Regions from separate parts of the Pseudarthrobacter sp. As-47 genome, predicted to be linked through region 1. Evidence: riboswitches for the same ligand, from Rfam matches in the RefSeq annotation. Region 1 holds a riboswitch; the other holds the start of a gene.
The links. A riboswitch is a leader RNA that binds a small molecule or an ion and turns the genes downstream of it on or off. The one in region 1 is predicted to bind glycine.
Positions count from the first base shown of each region.

Region 2: it holds a riboswitch for glycine, as region 1 does, so the genes downstream of both, gcvP (aminomethyl-transferring glycine dehydrogenase) here and gcvP (aminomethyl-transferring glycine dehydrogenase) in region 1, are expected to answer to the same signal.

Region 1 covers NZ_CM177088.1:925,561-931,456, reverse strand. Annotated here, with positions in the region: gene gcvT (glycine cleavage system aminomethyltransferase GcvT) at 1-56, opposite strand, end outside; gene gcvP (aminomethyl-transferring glycine dehydrogenase) at 68-3,004, opposite strand; glycine riboswitch at 3,183-3,281, opposite strand; gene AC4BCK_RS04330 (TetR/AcrR family transcriptional regulator) at 3,373-3,912, opposite strand; gene AC4BCK_RS04325 (MFS transporter) at 3,979-5,562, shown strand; gene AC4BCK_RS04320 (Dps family protein) at 5,661-5,896, opposite strand, start outside.
Region 2 covers NZ_CM177088.1:3,754,044-3,759,939, reverse strand. Annotated here, with positions in the region: gene AC4BCK_RS17495 (hypothetical protein) at 28-372, shown strand; gene arsA (arsenical pump-driving ATPase) at 434-2,197, opposite strand; gene AC4BCK_RS17485 (NYN domain-containing protein) at 2,320-3,282, opposite strand; gene AC4BCK_RS17480 (hypothetical protein) at 3,281-3,616, shown strand; glycine riboswitch at 3,742-3,839, shown strand; glycine riboswitch at 3,841-3,948, shown strand; gene gcvP (aminomethyl-transferring glycine dehydrogenase) at 4,001-5,896, shown strand, end outside.

The sequences.
Region 1 (5,896 bases):
AAGGAGGCACCGAGCTTGGCATGCTCGTCATAGAGGGCGGTGCGCTTCTCAGCCATGGCAGGCGTCCTCAGTTTTCGAATTCGGAGAGCGGCGGGCAGGAGCAAATCAGGTTCCGGTCTCCGGCGGCGCCGTCAATGCGGCCAACCGGTGGGAAGTACTTGTCCTGCTTGAGTGACTTCACCGGGAACACGGCCTGCTCGCGCGGGTACGCCCGGTCCCAGTCGCTGCTGATGGCGGCAGCAGCGGTGTGCGGTGCGTTCCGTAGCGGGCTGTCCGCCACAGTGAAGTCACCGTTCGCCACCTGGTCGATCTCGGCGCGGATGGCGATCATGGCTTCGATAAAGCGGTCGATCTCCCCCAGGTCCTCGGACTCGGTGGGCTCCACCATGAGCGTGCCGGCCACGGGGAAAGCCAGCGTGGGGGCGTGGAAACCGTAGTCGATGAGCCGCTTGGCCACGTCCTCCGCGGTGACGCCGGTGCGGGCGGTGAGTTCGCGCAGGTCCAGGATGCACTCGTGCGCCACCAGGCCGGCTTCGCCGGTGTACAGGACCGGGAAGAAGTCGTTCAGCCGTGCTGCCACGTAGTTGGCAGCGAGCAGTGCGGACTTGGTGGCCTCGGTCAGGCCCTGGCCGCCCATCAGCTTCACGTAGGCCCAGGAAATGGGCAGTACGCCCGCGGATCCGAACTTGGAGGCGGAGATGGGGACGTCGTTGCCTTCGGTCCAGGTGGCGGCGTTGCCGGGCATGAAGGGTGCCAGGTGTGCCTTGGCAGCAACCGGTCCGACGCCGGGTCCGCCGCCGCCGTGCGGGATGCAGAAGGTCTTGTGCAGGTTCAGGTGCGAGACGTCGCCGCCGAACTTGCCCGGCTGCGCCAGGCCCACAAGAGCGTTCAGGTTTGCACCGTCAACGTACACCTGTCCCCCGGCGGCGTGGACCGCGTCGCAGACCTCACGGACATCGGAGTCGTACACCCCATGGGTGGACGGGTAGGTGATCATGATGGCCGAGAGGACGTCCTTGTGGGCCTCGATCTTCGCTTCCAGGTCGGCGTGGTCGATCGTGCCGTCCGCAGCGGTGGCCACCACCACAACCTTCATCCCGGCCAGGACCGCGGACGCGGCGTTGGTGCCGTGCGCCGAGGCCGGGATCAGGCAGACGTTGCGCTGCTGGTCACCGCGGGAGTGGTGGTAGCCGCGGATCGCCAGCAGGCCCGCGAGCTCACCCTGGGACCCGGCGTTCGGCTGGATGGACACCTGGTCATAGCCCGTGATCTCGGCAAGGTCCGCCTCCAGGCCCGCAATCAGCTCACGCCAGCCCGCAGTCTGGGAGTCCGGGGCAAACGGGTGGATCGAGGCGAACTCCGGCCAGGAAATGGCTTCCATCTCGGCCGTGGCGTTCAGCTTCATGGTGCAGGACCCCAGCGGGATCATGGTGCGGTCCAGCGCCAGGTCCCGGTCGGAAAGGCGGCGGATGTAGCGCAGCAGCTGGGTCTCGGAACGGTGCGTATTGAACACCGGGTGCTGCAGGAAATCGGTGGAGCGTTCGACGGCGGTGTCCAGCGCGAAGGCTGCGTTGCCTTTCGCCGTGGCCGGGACGCCGGGGGTGTCCACGCCAAAGGCTTCGAGGACGCGGCCGGCAATGTCCGGCGTCGTGGTTTCATCGGTTGAGAAGCCGACGGTGTCGGCATCGATGCTGCGCAGGTTGATGCCCATTGCCTCGGCAGCGGCGACGATTCCGGCAGCCTTGCCCGGCACCGAAACGGTGACGGTGTCGAAGAAGCTGGTATGCAGCACATCGAGGCCTGCGGCCTTGAGGGACGCAGCCAGGCTCCTGGCGTGGGTATGGGCGGACAGTGCAATCGCCTTCAGGCCCTCCGGGCCGTGGTAGACGGCGTACATCGAGGCCACGATGGCGAGCAGCGCCTGGGCGGTGCAGATGTTGGACGTGGCCTTCTCGCGGCGGATGTGCTGCTCGCGGGTCTGCAGGGCAAGGCGGTAGGCCGGGACGCCGGCGTTGTCCTTGGAAACGCCCACCAGGCGGCCGGGCATCGAGCGCTCAAGGCCCTTTTGCACAGCCATGTAGGCCGCGTGCGGGCCGCCGTAGAACAGCGGGACGCCGAAGCGCTGGGCGGAGCCCACGGCGATGTCCGCACCCTGCTCGCCCGGAGGGGTGATGAGGGTGAGGGCCAGGAGGTCGGCGGCAACCGTGACCAGCGCACCGCGCTCCTTGGCCCCGGCGATCACCGCGGAGTGGTCCCAGACCCGGCCGGAAGCACCGGGCTGCTGCAGGACAATCCCGTTGATGGCACCGTCCGGCAGTCCCTGGGAAAGGTCCGCCACTTCAACCTCGAAGCCGAGCGCTTCGGCGCGGCCCTTCACAATGGCAATGGTCTGCGGCAGGCAGTCGGCGTCCAGCACAGTCTTACCGTCGCGGGCAGCGGCATTCTGTCCGGTGGACTTATTCGCCCGGCGCATCATCAGCACGGCCTCGGCCACGGCGGTGGCTTCGTCCAGCAGGGAGGCGTTGGCGATGGGCAGGCCCACCAGGTCCTGCACCATGGTCTGGAAGTTGAGCAGCGCCTCGAGCCGGCCCTGGGAAATCTCGGGCTGGTACGGGGTGTAGGCGGTGTACCAGGCCGGTCCTTCGAGGATGTTGCGGCGGATCACCGGCGGCGTCACGGTGTCGTAGTAGCCCTGGCCGATCATCTGCACGGCGGTCTTGTTCCTGGCGGCCAGCCTGCGGAGCTCCGCGAGGGCCTCCACCTCGCTCAGCGCGCCTGCCAGTTCCAGCGGGGAATCCTGCCGGATGTCCTTGGGGACGGCGGTATCCACCAGCGCGTCCACGGTGTCGTAACCCACTGCCTTGAGCATGGTGTCGACGTCGGACTGGCGCCTTGCGCCGATGTGCCGGTCAACGAAGGCTGCGGCAGAAACGGGTTCGGCAGAAGCAGGTGTGGTGGCGGCCGGGGCGGCGGAGGCCGGAGATACAGTCACGAGGAACTCCATAAATAGGGCGGCGCAGAGTACGCCACATCGATTCGTGTCCCTCCCCGCTCTGTATTGGACCTGAGAGTTTCCGCGTGGCCGGCCTGGGCCGGTCCCGCTTGCACCGTCGGTGAGCACAGCTGCCTGGATTTCCGGGACCGGATCTCAAAGCCGACAGCCTGCTGCTTTCCAGAGTTGCCTCGCCGCGGCGGTACATGGGCCTGTGAGATTCCTGGGGAGGTATTGCTCCTACGGCGCCTGCGTGTACCTTCTGGCAGAACTCTCCCGCCGCAGATCAAAGGCTATTGATTTGTAGTGTTTGTGGTTGCCGGTGACGGCCCACACATGGAGCAATTCTCCTACGCTGCGGGCCCGCGGGCAAATGCCGGTCAGCCCCTCAGCCGCTCCACTGCCGCCAGGAGCTCCTCCACGTCCTCCCGCCTGTTCCCGGGGTTGCCGGAGGGCCCGCTCTCCCACATGGCATTGAAGTACAGCCCATCCCCCATGTACAGCACCGCCTTGGCCATTGCCGTGCCCACGTCCTTCCCGATGAGGTCCAGCCAGTGCTGCTGGATGGCGGCGAAGCGGCGCCGTGCCTCCTCGTGCGCCACTTCCGCCAGGCGAGTGGCAGCAACGAAGGAGCGGTCCATGGGGGTGTCGGACCAGAGGGATGACCGGATGAAGTACGCGGCGGCGCCCTCCTTTGCGTCTGCCATCGCAGCGAGATCCTCCCCCGCCAGCTGGTCCAGCCGCTCGAGGGTGGCCGTGATCAGTGCTTCCTTGTTGGGGAAGTGGTAGAGCAGGCCTCCCTTGGAGACACCGGCCCGCCTGGCGACCGCATCGAGGGTGGCCGCCCGTTCTCCCACGTCGATAAGGAGCTCTTCAAAAGCATCGAGGACTGCATCTCGCGCGACGGGTTTCCTGGCCATGGTTCCCATCATGCACGGTGGGGATTCGATTTATTAACTCTACCGTCCAGACGGTACAGTTATTTCATGACACAGTCCGCCGCCTCCCAGCCCAAAAGCTTCCACCCCACCGCGTCCAACCTGCCCGCAGGCAGCCGCCCGCCGGGCAGCCGGCGGGACTGGCTGGCGCTGGGGTTGCTGATGTTTCCCGTCCTGCTGGTTGCTGTGGACAACACGGCGCTGACCTTTGCGCTGCCGGCCATCGCGAGCGCCCTGGACACGTCGGGAGTTGAGCTCCTCTGGGTCGTGGACGCCTACCCGCTGGTGCTGGCGGGGCTGCTGGTTGCCATGGGGAGCCTGGGCGACAGGGTCGGACGCCGGCGGCTGCTGGTCATCGGCAGCATCGGCTTCGCGGCGGTATCAGCAGCCACCGCCTTTGCCCCCAACGCGGGCTGGCTTATCGCAGGCAGGGCCGCGCTGGGCTTCTTTGGCGCCATGCTGATGCCCTCCACACTCTCGCTGATCCGGAACATCTTCACGGACCCCAACCGGCGGAGGCTGGCCATCGCGGTCTGGGCCGCAGGGTTCTCGGGCGGCGCCGCGCTGGGGCCGATCTTTGGCGGCTGGCTGGTGGAACAGTTCTGGTGGGGAGCAGTACTTCTGGTCGCAGTGCCCATCATGCTCCCCCTCCTGGTCCTGGGCCCCGCCTTCATTCCGGAATCCCGGGACCCGGCTCCGGGGAAAGTGGACGCGCCCAGCATCCTGCTCTCCCTGTTCACCATGGCCCCGGCGGTCTACGGGATCAAGGAGTTCGCCACCGAAGGACCAGGCGCCGCGGCGCTGGGGACCATGGCGTTCGGCGTGGCCATGGGTGTTGTGTTTGTCCGCCGCCAGCAGCGCCTGCACAGCCCGCTCCTGGACATTTCCTTGTTCCGGAACAGGGTCTTTAGCATGGCGATCACCGCCAACGTCCTGGCCTTGTTCTCCTTCAACGGGTTCATCCTCTTCCTGGCCCAGCACCTCCAGCTCATCGAGGGCATGTCACCCTCGGCCGCCGGAATGGCGATGATTCCGGCCCTGGTGGCCACCGTTGTTGCGGGGCTCGCCGCGGTGCCGGCCGTACGGAAGGTACGGCCCGGCTTCGTGGTGGCGGCCGGGCTTGCGATGAGCGCTACGGGGTACAGCCTGGTCACCTTTGGCAGCCACTCGGGGGGTCCCTCACTGCTGCTGGCCGCACTGCTGATCCTCGCGCTGGGCGTGGGAACTGCCGAAACAATCTCCAACGACCTCATCCTGGGAAGTGCGCCGCCGGAAAAGTCAGGCGCAGCGGCAGCGGTCTCCGAGACGGGCTACGAGGTGGGCGCCCTGCTGGGAACCGCGGTATTGGGCTCCATCCTCACGGCTTCCTACCAGCACAACCTGCGGCTGCCGGCGGGCATCACCGAAGCCGCCCCCACCGCGGGAACTGCGCACGCCGGCGAGACCCTCGCCGGCGCCATGGAGCTGGCGGCCAGGCTGCCGCAGCCCATGGCAGATTCCGTGCGCCTGGCCGCGGCAGGGGCGTTCGATTCGGGAGTGCACATCACCGCAGCAATTGGGCTGGTACTGATGGCGACGGCGGCAGTCCTCGCCGCCGTCGTACTTCGGAAAGTGCCCAGGGCAGACAGCTGAAGGGTCACCTGCGCGCCGTGACAGCAAAAGACGCCCGCAGCCGGAGGATTCCACCTCCGGCTGCGGGCGCCCTGCACTCCGCTTCGCTGCGGACGCTGCTACTTTGCGTCCGGCGCCGTAACGCTGGCAGTGGGCTTCATGTTTTCCGCGTTGACCATCCAGGCATACTGCTCCAGCTTGGCGATGAACTCGTGCAGCAGGTCCGCGGTAGTGGGATCCTCTTCATCCACTTCATCGTGAACCTTGCGCATGGTGCCAACGGCAGCCTCGAGGGCAGCGACGATGCGTTCGATCGCGTCCTTGGTGCTGATCAGCCCTTCAGGGAACTGGGCCA
Region 2 (5,896 bases), 1.7 Mb from region 1:
CCCCGTGCTCAGTTCCAAGGACACGCCATGAACTTCTCCTGCAACGCCCTGGTGGTTCCGGCCCGCCTGGCCCACCCGGTGCACCTCAAACCCCTGGACCTGGACGCCACAGCACTTCAGCGAGTGGCTGCCGGAGACATCGGGTACATCGCCGGCCGCGGTTGGCGCGCCTACCTGAACAATGACGGAAGCCGGTCCTTTCCCAACCTGCGGGCGGAAGTCCTCATCCGCGAAGCCGGCGTCGAGCCGGATGACACCATTCACGGAACGGCGCTCTTCCTGGGCTACGTGGACCCGGGCGAAGAGACGGACGCACCCCACCACCTCATCAGCCTCGCCGAGCAACTGTTCGACATGCCGCTGGCCGCGTAAGCGTTGCAGGAGGCAAGGCGCGACGGCGGGAGGTCCCGCCGTCGTCCTTTCCCACCTTTTGCTATACGCGCTCGCTGGTGAAGGCCGTCAGCGCCGTCAGTTTCGCCTCGCCAATGGGCTCTTCCGGCAGCAGGGGAATGAGGGCAACCCTGTCCGCGATTGCCCGCACTTTCGTGATCTGGTCCGCCTCATGGGCGGCGCGGGCCCGGAGGAACGGCGAGCGCGGGTGGGCGGCGGCGATGGAGTTGTTGATGACCCAGGCCCACGGATGGATTCCGGCCCGTTCCAGATCGGCCTTCAGTTCCTCCGCCTCCAGCACGGGCGTGGTCTCGGCCAGCGTCACGAGGATGACCTTCGTTCCCACCGGATCCTGCAGGCGCATCAGCGGCGTCACGAACCCCAGGGAGTTCCCCACCTGCCGGGAAATCTCCCGGTGGTACGAACCCGTGGCATCCAGGAGCAGCAGCGTGTGCCCGGTGGGAGCGGTGTCCATCACCACGAAATGCCGCCGGGACTCCTGGACCACCCGGGAGAACTGCCGGAACACGGCGACCTCGTCCGTGCAGGGCGACATTAGGTCCTCCGCCAGGGCCGCGCGGCCCTCATCGTCCAGGCTCCGGCCCTTGGTGTCCATCACGTGGGCCCGGTATTCCTGGATGGCCGCCGCGGGGTCGATGCGGGACACGGTCAGCCCCGCGACGGAACCGTGCAGCGTTTCGGCCAGGTGCGCCGCCGGATCGGTGGTGGTGAGGTGGACCGCGTGCCCCCTTTTTGCCAGGGCAACCGCGATGGCCGCAGCCACCGTCGTCTTTCCCACCCCGCCCTTGCCCATGCACATCACGAGTCCATGCCGATCGGACTCGATGCCGTCCACCAGCGCGGCGAGGGGTGAGTCTTCGATATCAATGGCCGACGACGGGCCCTCCCCAGCATCCGCGCCGGACGCGGGATCCACCAGCGATTCGAGCGCCGGAATGCCCACCATGTTGCCGGGCTTGAGCTCGAGGACGTCGCGGGGGAGCTCCGCGACCACTCCTGGAATGGCCGCCATGGCCGCGGCCTCCCGGGCACGCAGGGCCTTCGCCAGCTCCTCATCGCCCGCGGCGTCGGGCAGGACTCCGTTCACCACGAGGTACCCGCCGCGGATGCCGATCTGGTTGAGCTCGAGGTAGGTCCGCTCCACCTCCTTCAGCGACGACGGCTGCGCCCGCGTGACCAGGACAAGGCGGGTGCGCAGGGGATCAGCGAGTGCCCGGACCGCCCTGGCATACACCTCCTTGTGCTTGTCCAGCCCGGACAGCGGGCCCAGGCAGGACGGTTCCCCTGCACCCGTGGCAAGGAAATCCGTCCACGAGCCGGGCAGCTGCAGCAGGCGAATGGTGTGGCCTGTCGGAGCCGTATCGAAAATGATGTGGCCGTACTCCGCGTAGGCGGCATCGTCCCCGAGGAGGCTGGTGAACTCGTCGAAGGAGGCCACCTCCGTGGTGCAGGAACCCGAGAGGCTCTCGGCCACGCCTGCCAGTTCGGACTCCGGCAGGACTCCCCGGACGGGGGCGAGGATCCGCTCCCGGTACGCCTCCGTTGCCTGCTCCGGGTCGATTTCCAGGGCAGAGAGTCCGGGCACGTCCGGAATTGCGGTGACGGTGTTTCCAACAGCCAGGCCGAAGACCTGTCCGATGTTGGACGCAGGGTCAGTGCTGACCAGCAGCACCTTCCGGCCGGCCCGGGCAAGGGAGAGCGCGGACGCGCACGCCACGGAGGTCTTGCCCACCCCGCCCTTGCCGGTGAAGAACAGGAAGCGCGGCGGGTTGTGGAGGAACTTCATGCACGCCAGTCTTCCAACTCGTGGGGGAAGGCCCCAGAGCCGAACGTCCCTGTATGCAACACGCGCGGTACCCAACGCACGCGGTGCCCAGCCCACCAGAAGCCGAAACCGCCGTCGTCCGCTTAAGCCTGTCCGTTCTCCAGCAGTCCGCCGCTCGCCCAGCGCCGGACCGCAGCCTTCTCGGCGGCGTCGAACTCCAGCAGGGCCACCCGGCAGAGTTCCTCCACGTTGGCCGTCCACGCCGCTGCCAGTTCCGCCGCCGTCGCCTTGTCACTGAGCTGGAAATTGGCGTAGGCGAGGCCCTGCAGGACAAAACTGACCGCATTGCGGGAGACCGGCTGGCCGGCGCTGACGCAATCGTCCCGCACCTGCCGGGAGAGCTCGGTGCGGTTGAGCGCGGGCAGGTCCCGGAGCCGGGCAGCCATGGCCTTGAAAATCTGCCGGAACTGGGCGGCGGAGAGCGCCGGGACGTCCGTCACGCGGGTGACCTGCTCCTCGACACCCGGCTGGAGGTCCGCCGGCACTGGCAGGTCCTCGCTGGAGAACCTCTTCGCGTCCCACACCCAGCCGCCCTGCGCTGCCGAATATTCCACGTCCTTGCCGATCTGCGAGACCCACGTCCCGAACTTCCCGAAGCCGCCCCAGTCCGTCTTCAGCGAGGGATCGGCCGTCAGCGCCCGGTGGGCCACCATCGCGCCAACCACCGGTCCAGGCGCGGACCGGACAAAGTCCAGTACCTCGCGGATGGCGGGGGAGCTGGCTTTGGCCTTCGCCTTGGAAGCGGCTGGGGCCTGCGGCTGCTTCGGGGACGCCACCGCGTGGATGGGATCAACGGTGGTGCCGTTGAGGATGGCCACGAAGTCGTGCGATTCCACCACATGGTCCGCCATCTCCCGGTAGGCGAAGGCCACGGCGCCGGCAGCGATCACGGTGGTCATCCGGTCTGCCGCCCTGAACCGCTGGATCAGTGACGTGAAGTCGGCATCGGCCGAGGCGATAAAGAACTCCTCGATCCCGCCGCTGCCGGACAGGGCGTCCATCGCGTCCAGCACCAGGTTGATGTCCCCGGCTAGACTCGCCTGCATGGGGGACAACAACACACCTGATCACGAACGCGCGCCCGAACAACGCGAACCACGGAAGCCGGCCCGGGTACCTGGAGTGGTCCTGCCGATCGCAGGGCTCGTGGTCCTGCTGGCCGGGTGCCTGGTGGCTTGGCTCAACCGGAACACCTACATTGGCTGGTTCGCCTACGCGCCGCTGAGCAACCAGCCTTTCTCCGGCACCGGGATGGCGTTCCTCAGCCCGGGGACGCAGGCGGGCCTGGCAATCGCCGTCGTGGGCCTGCTGCTGCTTGCCTTTTGGGCGGGCTACAGAACCGGCAGGAAAGCTGCACCAACAACTCCTGGCCAGCCCTAAGCCCAAGCGGCCGACGACGTCGCGTCCCGCCGTCGCCATCCCGCCTCTGCGGGTCCGGAAGTTTGGATCCCGGCGCGCATCTTGGTATCCTGTGAGTCGTGTCACCCACCAGTGGCACATGCTTATGATCTGCGGCGGGAGAGTCCTGCCGGTACGTTCAGCAGGCGCCGTAGGAGCAAATCCTCCCCAGGAATCTCTCAGGCCCACGTACCGCCGCGGCAAGGCAACTCTGGAAAGCAGTCCGGGCAACCGGGCTCACCGACGGTGCAAGTGGCGCCCTGCTGAACAGCAGGGCAACGCAAAACTCTCAGGTCCAATACAGAGCGGGGAGGAACCCGAATCAACGTGGTGCTAAGGCGCCACCTGAATTATGGAGTTCCCCTCATGACGGTTCACTCGTCCCCAACCACCTTCGCAGACCGCCATATCGGCGCGCGCCGCCAGTCCGACGTCGACACCATGCTCAAGGCGGTCGGTTACGACAGCCTTGATGGCCTGGTGGACAGCGCCGTCCCGGACTCGATCCGCCAGGACAAGCCCCTCACACTCGAGAGCGCCCTCAGTGAAGTCCAGGTTCTTGCCGAGCTCCGCAAGCTGGCCGGCAAGAACAAGATGGCCGTGCAGATGATCGGCCAGGGCTACTACGACACCGTGACGCCGCCGGTGATCCGCCGCAACATCCTCGAAGCCCCCGCCTGGTACACCGCCTACACCCCGTACCAGCCGGAGATTTCCCAGGGCCGGCTCGAGGCGCTGCTCAACTTCCAGACCATGGTCCAGGACCTCACGGCGCTCCCGGTGGCCAACGCCTCCCTCCTCGACGAAGCCACCGCTGTGGCCGAGGCCGTGCTGCTGATGCGCCGGGCGAATAAGAACAAGACGGCCAAGGACGGCAAGACCGTCCTGGACGCCGACCTCCTCCCGCAGACCATCGCCATCGTGCTGGGCCGCGCCGAGGCCCTCGGCTTCGAGGTGGAGGTCGCCGACCTCACCAACGGCCTGCCGGACGGCGACATCAACGGCGTGGTCCTCCAGCAGCCCGGCGTCTCCGGCCGGGTCTGGGACCAGTCCGCCGTGATCGCGGAAGCCAAGGAACGCGGTGCACTGGTCACGGTCGCCGCCGACCTCCTGGCCCTCACCCTCATCACCCCTCCTGGCGAGCAGGGGGCGGACATCGCCGTCGGCTCCACCCAGCGCTTCGGCGTGCCGTTGTTCTTTGGGGGACCGCACGCGGCCTACATGGCCGTCCGCGACGGCATGGAACGCACCCTCCCCGGCCGCATCGTCGGCGTTTCCAAGGACAACGCCGGCGTCCCGGCCTACCGCCTTGCCCTGCAGACCCGCGAGCAGCACATCCGCCGCGAGAAGGCCACGTCCAACATCTGCACCGCCCAGGCACTGCTGGCCATCGTCTCCTCCTTCTACGCCGTGTACCACGGCCCCGACGGGCTGAAGGCGATCGCCGAAACCGTCCACAACAACGCCCGCGCCCTGGCCGCCACGCTGAAGCATGCAGGCCGCGAGCTGGTGTCCGAGACCTTCTTCGACACCATCACCGTCCGCGTGCCCGGCAAGGCCGCCAAGGTGATCACCGCCGCCGAAGCCCGCGGCATCAACCTGCGGCTCATCGACGCGGACACGGTTGGCGTGTCCGTCGATGAAACCACGACGCCGGAGGTCCTCTCCGCGGTTGCGGTGGCCTTTGGTGCCGGTCCGGTTGTGTCCGGCCAGGGCTTTGAACTGCCGGAGTCCGTGCTGCGCACCTCCGACTTCCTGCAGCACCCGGTGTTCAATACGCACCGTTCCGAGACCCAGCTGCTGCGCTACATCCGGAAGCTCAGCGACCGGGACCTGGCGCTGGACCGCACCATGATCCCGCTGGGTTCGTGCACCATGAAGCTGAACGCCACGGCCGAGATGGAAGCCATTTCCTGGCCGGAGTTCGCGTCGATCCACCCGTTTGCCCCGGATTCGCAGACTGAGGGCTGGCGTGAGCTGATTGCGGGCCTGGAGGCGGACCTTGCCGAGATCACGGGCTATGACCAGGTGTCCATCCAGCCGAACGCCGGGTCCCAGGGTGAGCTCGCCGGGCTGCTGGCGATCCGCGGCTACCACCATTCCCGCGGTGACCAGCAGCGCAACGTCTGCCTGATCCCGGCCTCGGCGCACGGCACCAACGCCGCGTCCGCAGTGCTGGCCGGGATGAAGGTTGTGGTGGTGGCCACTGCCGCTGACGGAACGATCGATCACGCCGACCTGGAAGCGAAGATCGAGGCCCAC